Regions from separate parts of the Cetobacterium sp. ZOR0034 genome, predicted to be linked through region 2. Evidence: riboswitches for the same ligand, from Rfam matches in the RefSeq annotation. Region 2 holds a riboswitch; the other holds the start of a gene.
What was found. A riboswitch is a leader RNA that binds a small molecule or an ion and turns the genes downstream of it on or off. The one in region 2 is predicted to bind cyclic di-GMP.

Region 1 (5,613 bases), on a different contig from region 2:
AAAATGTAAGTGCAAATATAAGTACTAGAGTTTTTATTGAAGTGGGGCGTAGACGTGAGATGATACAGCTCACTGCAACTACTCCAGACTATGAGAAAATTGACAAAGCTGAATATCTTTACGGTAGAGCTTTTCTTCCATTTGAATATGAAAAAGGTGAGAAAATCTTAGTGATAGATAATCTTACCGCTAAAAGTCTTTTTGGTAGTTCAGAAAATGCTGTTGGAAATGAGATGTCTTTTGCTATTGGAAGAAAAAATAGCCCTATCACTTATAAAATTGTTGGAGTTTTTAAAAATCCATTAGAAGAACTTGTGAAAGTTATGGGTGGACAAAGAATCCCTAGATTTATGAGAACCCCACTTAACACGTATGATAAAGTTTATAATCTATCTACAGGAGGATATAACTCTATAATTGTAGAATCTAAAAACCCTGAAGAGTTAGCTACTGATATGAGTGCTGCTAATAAAGTTTTAGAGGATATTAGCGGAGTTAAAGGACTATATCAAGTTGAAACTATGAGTAATGCTGCTGCTTCATTTGATAAAATTCTAAGTACTTTAAATCTATTTATAACTTTTGTTGCTGGTATCTCACTTTTTGTTGGTGGAATCGGAGTTATGAATATAATGTTAGTTAGTGTTATTGAAAGAACAAAGGAGATCGGAATAAGAAAAGCAATTGGTGCTACAAACAAAGATATACTAATTCAATTTTTAATGGAGTCTGTTATTTTAACAGGAATCGGTGGAGTTGTAGGTGTAGTTATTGGAGTTTCGTTAGCTCTTATAATTGGATACTTTGTAAATATCCCTCCAGTATTTTCGATATTTTCAATATCATTAGCACTCGGAGTTTCAACATTCATAGGAGTTATCTTCGGAGTCACACCAGCTAAAAAGGCTTCACAACTTAATCCTATAGATGCTTTAAGAGCTGAATAACTTAAAAAAATAAACCCCGTATAGTTAAAAACTAAAACGGGGTTTTATCTTTTTATTTTTTATCAACTAAAATAGATTCAAAATTTTCTAAATCAATATGACAATAACCATTTGGATTTTTCTTTAAATAATTTTGATGATATTCTTCTGCCAAATAAAAATTTTCCAAAACTTTTATCTCAATTTGAATTTTTTCAGAATAACTTTGCTGTAGAATTAATATCTCCTTATCAATTATTGATTTATCATTTAAATCAGTATAATAAATCCCTGTTCGATACTGTGTTCCTCTATCATTACCCTGTTTGTTTAAACTAGTTGGATCAATAATTCTAAAATAATATTTCAAAAGTAGAGGTAAATCTATAATATTTCTATCATAAATCACTTTTACTGTTTCGGCATGACCTGTATGTCTGTATATAACATCTTCATAGCTTGGATTTTCTGTAGAACCATTAGCATAACCTGAAACAACATCTATCACTCCAGATATTTTTTTCATATAGGCCTCTACTCCCCAAAAACATCCTCCGGCTAAATAAATCTCATGAATATTTAAGTTTGAATCGATATTTTTAATTTTCATAAAATCACCTCATCTACATTATATACAAAATTTGTTAATTTTAATACTAAATATCTTTACTTTTTGCATATCCAGCTTTTTTTTCTATAATATCAATACTTCTATGCTTTTCTAAAAATTTTGCATTCCCTACAAACATATCTTGAATTTCAGGAATCTCTCCTAAAGGAGTTAATTTTACTTTTACTTTGAATCCCTCTTTCTCTAAGTTTTCTTTCCAATCTCCAGCTATATCATTTTTTGCATGATCTCCAGCTACAAACATCATAGGCATTAAGACAACTTCTTTCTTTCCAGCTTTTTTCAATTGTCTCACAACAGTTTCAAAAGTTGGATATCCTTCAACTGTTCCCACATAAATTGGTTCATTCATATCTTTTGCCATATAGTCAAACATTGCATAAGCTGAAGTAGCAGAATTATATGTTCCATGTCCTACTAAAACTACTCCTTCTCTTTTCCCTAGAGGTGCTGCTATTTTCATTATCGCCTTTATTGCGTCTTCATAATGATGTGGATCTGTTAGAAGTGCATCCCCTATTCTCAAATTATTAAAATCTTTTGAATGAAGTAAAACCTCTCTTTTTATTGACTCCATTTCCACACCATCTATTATATTTGTTGGTTGTATAATAACATTTTTATACCCTTGTTTTTTTAATGAAGTCAAAACTTCACTCGGATTATACTTCTTTATTCCCTCGTTAGCCTCTACTCTTTTAGCAACAATTCTCGAAGTATAAGCCTCAAAAACATCAGCTTTTCCTTCAAAAGCCTTAATTGCTTTTTGATTGATTCTATCGATTGTTTTAGCTCTCGTGTCTTTATGTGTAGTTCCAAAATGTGTCATAATTATAGCACTTTTTCCCCCTGTATAAAAATTTGAGTCCTCAAAAGCATCTTCACCATGAGCTAGAATTAATGCTGATGACAAACAAAATAGTGATAATAATAATTTTTTCATAAAAATAACCTCCCAAATATAATTTTAAATTTGAGAGAAGAGCTTAAACTCTTCTCCGTCCTCGCAGATTATAATGGCAGGTCTCCTGACTCAGATTCACTTTACTCATATTCCTTCCCAAATTTTAAAATAAAAATTCAGTGGATTAATCTATTTTCATCCTCTTTACAGTGGCGGGACCGTTTAAGCTTTTCACTCAATTCCCTTTTAATCTTTCGAACCATTACAGAGGTATATTATCATTACATTGTATTTTTTTCAATCATTCTATAAAAAAAGAATACTCCGTGAGCTATATATATATTATGTTGATATTTAAATATCTATTTTCTTTTATTCTTATAAAAATATACAATATATATTCTAGACACTAAAGCTCCGATTAATGCTGCAAAAAAGTTATAACCATTGTTTTGTGCCAAGAAATAAAAACCCCCTAAAAGAATAATAATTCTCACTAGAGATGTGATAAATATAAATAATGACGGATTTTTAAATCTTTTACTTTCATTTACTCCAAAATCTAGACTATAAAAAAATAAAAACCCTAAAACAATCCCACCTACAAATGCAATAACCATCCTACTCATCTCCTTATATTTAAAGAATTTACACCATTAATTCCATATTTTTATTTACTGTAAAATAAACAACTTTCCTTGCAATTAATCTACATTTTAAAATATACAATAAAAGTATTTGACTTTTTTTATTTTTTGTTATATTATTTTAATACAGTCTTTATATTTTGGCAAAATAAGGGAAACCTTATGACGCAAAGCTACAGGGTCTTTTAAATGACAGCCAGCTACACTTTATAGTGTAGTTGGTTTTTTTGTTTTTATTAGGAGGGAATTAATGAGAAAAATTTTAATGTTAAGCACTTTATTTGGGGTGGTGTCTCTAAATCTTTTATCAAATGAAGGACAGTCTAATCAAGCAATAATGCAGATTAATGCTAAGGTTTTAAAACCGCTAACAGTAAAAGCTGATAAAGATCTAGAGTTCGGCGATATTTTACCTGGAACTTTCAATCAAGCTTTTTCTAGTTTCTCGCTTCAAGGAGAATCTAATTCGAAAGTTAGAATAACTTTTGAAGGTGTAAAATCTGAAGGAGATAGTTTTAGAGTTCCTTTAAAAAATGGGAATAATACTTTCACAATTTTATTTAATTGTACTCAAATAAATAAACCTGGTGAATGGATTACTCCTGGAAATGATGTTATTGAATTATCTGACTCAGGAAAACAGATTCTGAATATTGCTGCTTCGACTGATGTAAGTCGTGACCAAGCTCCGGGAATATATTCAGGGAATTTCACTTTAAAAGCTCATTATAATTAATTGTCATAATCAAATTCACAATAAAAGACATCCTTCATAACAGTATAATTACTATTACAAAGGATGTCTTATTTTTATCTTTCAGCTCTTATTTCGCTTACAACTTCTAATAAAAACTTCTTACATTGATCATTTTTTATTGTATAATAAACCTCGTGTAATTCGTGTGATGGAAACTCTGCTAATAAAATATTCATAGCCATTCTATCTCTATAAATATCACTTCTATTTAAGCTTCTCTCTATTCTTCTTAGACTCTCTTCATCTTCTTCTAAAAGATTATCTACAATTGTATTTGCATTTTTTATCATAATATCTAGATTTGTTAATCTATCTCTACGATTTCTGACTTTGTTCTTCTCATAAAACTTCTTTCCTTTGTTTAACTCTTCTAAAAGACCAAAAAGATTTAATTCAGGATTTTTCTCTAATATATTTAATATCTTTCCGTATATTATATTACTCTCTTTATCCTCAGGACTTTGTTTTTCTAAAGCCATCATATATTTTTTTGAAATTTTTACTAATATCTCATTCATTGGAAATTCCTCCATAACATTTTCTCAGATTAATAGTATATCACATTTTCATAAAATAAATAACCTTTATTATTTTTCTTTAGGTAAATTATACACATCTACTATCTCTACTTTCTCTGGAGGTTCTTTCTTTCCATTTTCTTTAAATCTATCAAACATATCTCCTATATTCATTCTAAATCTTAGAAACAATCCTTGAGCTAATTCTCCATTTGGATCAAAATCTTTATCCCTAAAACCAACAAAATTATATCCTAAAGATAACCATAAATTACTTTTAAATATATAACCTAGTTCGAATCCTAAACCATAATCTATATTTTTTTCACTATCAAATAAAGTTGCCAAATTAATTCCAGCTGTCCAATTTTCAAAAATACTATAATTTAAAGTTCCTGCAACTAAGTATGCACTATAGTTTGTAGCTATGTTTTCATAATTACTTCTAATATTTTTAGCTCCTAAAGTCATAGTTGTATCAAAATTTTCATTAATTTTATAGCTGTGAGAACTTCTAAGAATATGTGTTAACTGTTTGTAATTATCATCAATTATATTACTTGAATAATTCATTTCATATTTATTCAATGAACTGTATTCTCCAGTTGAATCGTCTCTATAGGCTAAACCTAATAATAACCTATTTTCTTCTTTATTTTCTCCCTCTGTATAATATCTATTCTTACCAATAAAATATAGACTTTTATTAATTTTTCTACCGTAACCAAATTTGTTTAAAAAAGAATTTTTTGAACCAAATTCAAATTCTAAATCCCCTTTAATTCTAGTTAATGAATCCATTTCATAATCATAACCAACTGTTAAAGATGTAGATGATTTTCTTTCGTTTTCATCTTCAATTTTTTTAGAAACAGGATCTATTCTTTCAAAAGTTCCATAAATTGTAAGATTTTCATTTAATTCATAATTTCTTTTGAAGCCATATCCTACTTCTGGAAGTATTTTATTATCACTATTTTTTTCTCTATACTCAGAAAAAATTTCACTATTAAAATATTTACTGCTTCGAATCCCAAGAAGTGTTCTATTACTTTCATCTTCTGGATCAAGATAGTAATGTTCTCCCAAATTAGACATAATCTCTTGACGTAAATAAAATCCGGTTGTTTCATCAAATGTATAATCAAATCCTGAAGCAATTCTTCGATTCTCAGTTAATGATATATCTTGCTCGTATTCTAAAAAACCTCTAAATCTTTCGTAATCTTC
Region 2 (5,613 bases):
CTGAATACACTACTCATAAAACTAGTTCTATCTTCTCATTTTATTTTGCATTTAGAGTTCGAGATAATGAAGTGAAAATCGGAGATATGAGTGAAGAATTTATTTATCGACATAAACCTGCTCATTTCGAAGATGAGTTTTTTAAAAAAATTGTTTATTTTTTTAAAAATTCATCTTTTAAATATCTCAATACTAATTCTATTAGTGAACTAATAACAATAATAGATACTATTTATTACTCACATAGGAAGTTTCAAAAACAAGAATTAAATAAATCTGTCCAACTAAGACCTATTTTTGCTAAATATCTTGGAGATCAAATATATAAAAATAATAGCTTTTTCACTATTATAAATCCTTGGGTTTATTATACCGCTTTAAGAGCTCGTTTCTCTATCGAAGACTCTGCTTTTCTAAAGTTGAACTTAGAACATATCTACAACTCCAATGTTTTAAGCCTAACAAAGGAGATTAACTCTATTATCCCGAACTTTACTATATTTGAAACTCTTTCCGTTTGGTATCAACTTTCCGAATTTGAAGATAATAGTATAAAAAATATTTTTATTTTCAGAGATTTAAATATAAATATTGTTCCTATAATAGTTAATGAAATCTATAAAAAACATAATATAAAAATCTCTGAGTATATTAATGTTCGTTCTTTAAGAAAATACCTTAAAGAGAATTCTGTTGATAATATCATAACCGTTGAAAATATTAAGCTTTATGATAGTAGTTTAAATGTAAAAAATATTTTTTTTCCAATTCCTAACTACAAAAAAATTAATCCTTAATAAAATATGTATGAATTTTCTTTTCTTCTGAAATATTCATACATATTTTTTATTTCAAAAAAAAGGAAACATAACGTATGTTACGTAAAAAAAACGACATTAAAAATACCTTGCTATTGAGTTAGGAGAAAATATGAATAAAAATTTAAAAACAACTGAACAGTTTATTAAAGTTTCAGATGATAGAATTATTGAGATGTATCGAGCATTAAAACCTTATCAATCAACTAAAGACGAACTTTTAGCTCTAGCTTATGAATTTGAAACTTTATATGGTGCTATAGAAAATGCGAATTTTATTCGTTCTTTAATTGAACTCTATGAAAGAAAAGGATTTTTTAAAAAGAAGTCTGAATAAAATAAAAGATTCCTAAACTCATATCTTAGAGAATAGGAATCTTTAAATATTTATAAACATTTTATATTCTTTAAATTTTTTAAAAGAAAAAATTTTAAATCTATAAAATTACTTTCTAATGGAAAACTACTAATTTTATAAACTGGTGTTTCTAAAGTCTCGTTTATATTTCCACTAGTTATAATTAAATCATACTCATCATCAGCACCAAATATCTCAAATATATGTGATGATATCTTATCTATCTTTTTAAAATCAAAGATATTTTTTAATTTTTTTTGAATGAGATCTTTTACAACTTCTAATTCATCACATATAAAAAGTACTTTAAGTTCCTTGAAATTAGAGTATTCCTTCATAGCAAGTTGATTATATAACAAATAAAAAATACTCTGAATATCCTTATCGATCAAAATATCACTTTTCATTTTTTCTGAAAAATCTTTATAAAAATTTGTTTCACAAATTTTTTCTGGAATAGGCAAAGTTTCTCTAATATCCCCAAGTTCTTTTAAAAGTTTTTCTAGAAGCACATCATCTGCATCTATCTCTAAAGTATCTATTATATCTTTTAAAATATCTTTTACTTCTTTCAAACTATCATTTTTATTCACTTTTCTCTCTTTTGAAGACACCTTTAATATAAACTCCTCTCCTTGAGTTGAAGTTATAAATTCGTTTATCTCCTCTATATTATACCCTGTTTTATTTTGTTCTAATTTATGCCTTGTATTTAAAGCAGCCAATTTACAAAACACTTTATTATATTCTACCAAACTATAGTTATTTCCTAAAAGTTCTTTCATTTTTGTTTTTAAAACTGCTGGAGTTATATCTCCAACTATTCTTCCTATTAAATCTTTTAGAACATTTGGTAAATTTACAAACTGCTTATCAATTACTTTACGAATCTCCTCTTCAAATATATCTACTATATTTTCTGCTTCACCTGTTACTGATATTCCTTTCGATGCAAACTCGCGAATAAAAACATCTTTTCTCTGAAACTCATTTTTTATTATCAACATATCTTTCTTCAGAGTTGTTCTTGATATATTTAAGAACTCTGCTTCTTTTGTTAAATTTACCATCTGTTTAGATAAAATTTTTAATTTCAAATAACTTTTTCTATTCTCCGAAAACATTCCTCCAAAATCTGAAATAATTTTATTTAAATCATTACTTTTCAAATTAACTTGCAGTGCTCCACCATCAATTTTTTTTATTTCGTCTAGTTTATAACTTTTCAAAATATAATTGATGTTATCAATATCATACCTAATCGTTCTTATATGTACGTTAAAGTTTTCAGATAATTTTTTTAATGTAAATCCATTTGTTTCATTTAAAACTGATAAAATATTAATACATCGTTCGTTGATAACCATCTTTTTTACCTCCACTCCATATAATTTATTTTAGTTATCTTCATTATACTATCTTTCATAACATCCGTCTCTATGAAGGTTTTTTTATTTTTTATAAAATATTTTTCATATAACATTCATTATAAATAAAAAAACTTTCAATTAAAAAAAATACATCTTGAATTTTTATAAAATTCAACGTGTAACTGGCTGCCATCTCAATTTAGGCCCTATAGCTTTGCGTCCTTCAGTTTCCTGAAGTTTGCCATTTTTATATTTAAACACTTCCCTTACTATATTCTTTATTCTAATCTTACACTATTTTTCCTGCTTTTTTGAAGATAAAATTACATTCAAAAAATATATTGTTCTTTTCTTTATTATTCTTGAAATTAATTAAGATTAATCCTTATTTAACATCAAAAGAAATTGGCAATCTTTTCTCTATGTCTCCACAGCACACAAAACTCTATTTAGAAGATATCTATTCTGAACTATATAATTCTGATAGTTTAGAAATAAAAAGTAATACTCTCATCGAAAAAATATTTCTATCAAAAAATGCTAAAATTCGATTGAGATCTGTCCAAGAACTTTCTAAAAATGAGAAAATTTTTTATTTTCTATTTTGTTTAATTAAAAATAGAGTTGTTAATTTATCCAATCTATCCAATGAGTTAAATATTACCAAGCGAAATTTAAATCACTACCTAAACGAATCTTTACCTATACTAAAAACTTATCGCATTAAAATTAAAACAACAAACAAGGGATTACATCTTATTGGAAATAACTTTGCCATCAAGCGTCTAACATATATTCTTACTTTTAAATTTTGTATTGAAAAAGAATTTCTTCCATTAAAACTTAGAAGTGAAATAGGAACTTTTCTTAAAATTGATAATTTTGACATTATCAAAAAGGACATCTATTCTTTTGTATCTTTAGTTTGCAAAGAGGATGCCACACGTAAAATGCAATCATTTTTTTCATTTTATTTTGCTTTTAAAGTTAAAGGAGATGAGAGTAAAATAGGAGATATGGATGAAACATATTTTTATCGTCACAAGCCAGCTCACTTTGAAAACACTTTTTTTAAAAAAATTATATTTTTTTTAAAGTATAGTTCTTTTAAAAATCTTTCTACTAACTCTATAAGTGAACTTATCAGAATTATAGATATAATTTATTATTCACACAGAAAATTTGAAAAAAGTGATATTCAAAAAGCAACACTATTAAAACCGATATTTGCAAAGTATATTGGTAATCAAATTTATAAAAATAATCGTTTTTATACGCTTATTAACCCATGGATATACTACACAAGTTTAAGAAATCAATTTTCCATAGAAGATTCTTCTTTTTTAAAACTTAATCTTCAGCATATTTATAACTCAAATGTTCTAACTTTAACAAAAGAAATCAATACAATAATTCCTAATTTTACAATTTTTGAAACTTTATCCATCTGGTATCAACTTTCTGAATTTGAAGATAAAAGTATAAAAAATATTTTTGTTTTTAGAGATTTAAATATCAATATTATCTCAATAATTACAAAAGAAATCTACAAAAAACACAATATAAAAATTTCAGAGTCCATCAATATTCGTTCTTTAAATAGATATTTGAAAGAGAATCGAGTTGATAATATCATAACAGTTGAAAATATCAAATTTTATGATTCTAATTTGAATATAAAAAATCTATTTTTTCCAATTCCAAACTATAAAAAAATAGAAACATAATAAAAAGATTCCTAATCATTTAAATTCAATGATCTAGGAATCTTTGCTATTTTTTATCAATAATTCTATTTAAAATACTTCATATTTTTATAACCTGATTCAACATTTACATCTTCAAGTATCCCCTGTTCATTTATAAAAAATGTTGTTGGTATATTTATAACACCAAACTGTTTATAAAGTTCCATCTCTTCACCATCATAATATGGTTGAAATGTAAAATTATTTTTCTTCATATATTCTTTTACTTTTTCTTTATTGTCACTTCTATATGGACCGAAAACTATTAGAAATACAATGTCGTCTCTATCTTTATATTTCTCTTCATACTCTTTATTAAATATTAATTTTTCCTCTATGCAATCTGGACACCAAGTTGTTGTAAAATTTAGAAATACTTTCTTACCTTTCAACTCCTCTAAAGTCAAAATTTTATCTCCCTCTAAAGTTTTTACTTCAAAATTATCCACTTTTTCTCCTAAAAGATATGTTAACTTTTGCTCTCTTGGATCTCTCTCCTCACTAAATGAAAAACTAAATATAACAGATATTAACACAAGTAATTTAAATAACCTTTTCATTCTTTAACCCCTCCTCATTAATATAACTAGTCTAAAATTTCATCTTCTATAAGCTCAATTGATTTTATTGCAAAATTATTATCTTCATAATAATCTCCTTCACGACCACTCTTAACTTTAAGATTAATGACTTTTTTATCAAAAGTTCCTATGTATCTTCGGCTATTAGGAACGATTTCAATTATATATTCGCCTGGTAAAACATCTTCAAAGAAATAATATCCATCAATCTCCGGAGTTGTTCGCTCTACTTCCTCTCCATTCTTTTTTAGAACTATATCTAAGCCTGCTAATACAGAATAATAAACTCTTTCATTTATTAATAAACTATTTTCTACATACCCACTAATCATAGATACTGGTACCAAAGGAATATCCACATTTACTCTTGATGAAGTCGCGCCCTTGAACTTTATTACCTCTTTCCCTTGAACTAACATAGGGTCAATCGTTTCTCTATTCACTTCTATTGTATGTATATTGGTATTGCTTATATCTCCAATTATATAATTACCGTTTTCTCTTGTTAGTCCACTTCCTCCAGAGGTCATTATCTCTGCTCCCTCATATATCTCTTCATTTTCATCTAAGATACCATTGATATTTTCATCTACAAACACTTTACCTTCTACCCAACCATCTGTAACGCTGTTGTTGTTCAGTGCTAAGAATGGATTTCCTAAATAAAATGTTTTTTCAACTCTTCCACCAACTTTAGTTTCTCCATCCTCTCTTCTTATATCAGGCAGTTCAATATAG

Region 1: it holds a riboswitch for cyclic di-GMP, as region 2 does, so the genes downstream of both, L992_RS06790 (DUF4402 domain-containing protein) here and L992_RS09605 (HTH domain-containing protein) in region 2, are expected to answer to the same signal.

The regions. Positions count from the first base shown of each region.
Region 1 is NZ_JTLI01000029.1:19,261-24,873, forward strand. Features, by position in the region: gene L992_RS06770 (ABC transporter permease) at 1-947, shown strand, start outside; partial or broken gene msrA (peptide-methionine (S)-S-oxide reductase MsrA) at 1,003-1,506, opposite strand; gene L992_RS06780 (sirohydrochlorin cobaltochelatase) at 1,583-2,500, opposite strand; cobalamin riboswitch at 2,558-2,740, opposite strand; gene L992_RS06785 (ATP synthase subunit I) at 2,824-3,081, opposite strand; cyclic di-GMP riboswitch class I at 3,241-3,316, shown strand; gene L992_RS06790 (DUF4402 domain-containing protein) at 3,359-3,844, shown strand; gene L992_RS06795 (hypothetical protein) at 3,919-4,383, opposite strand; gene L992_RS06800 (hypothetical protein) at 4,453-5,613, opposite strand, start outside.
Region 2 is NZ_JTLI01000049.1:56,291-61,903, forward strand. Features, by position in the region: gene L992_RS09595 (hypothetical protein) at 1-797, shown strand, start outside; gene L992_RS09600 (diol dehydratase small subunit) at 931-1,155, shown strand; gene L992_RS09605 (HTH domain-containing protein) at 1,206-2,543, opposite strand; cyclic di-GMP riboswitch class I at 2,721-2,799, opposite strand; gene L992_RS13550 (helix-turn-helix domain-containing protein) at 2,969-4,273, shown strand; gene L992_RS09615 (TlpA disulfide reductase family protein) at 4,339-4,854, opposite strand; gene L992_RS09620 (hypothetical protein) at 4,881-5,613, opposite strand, start outside.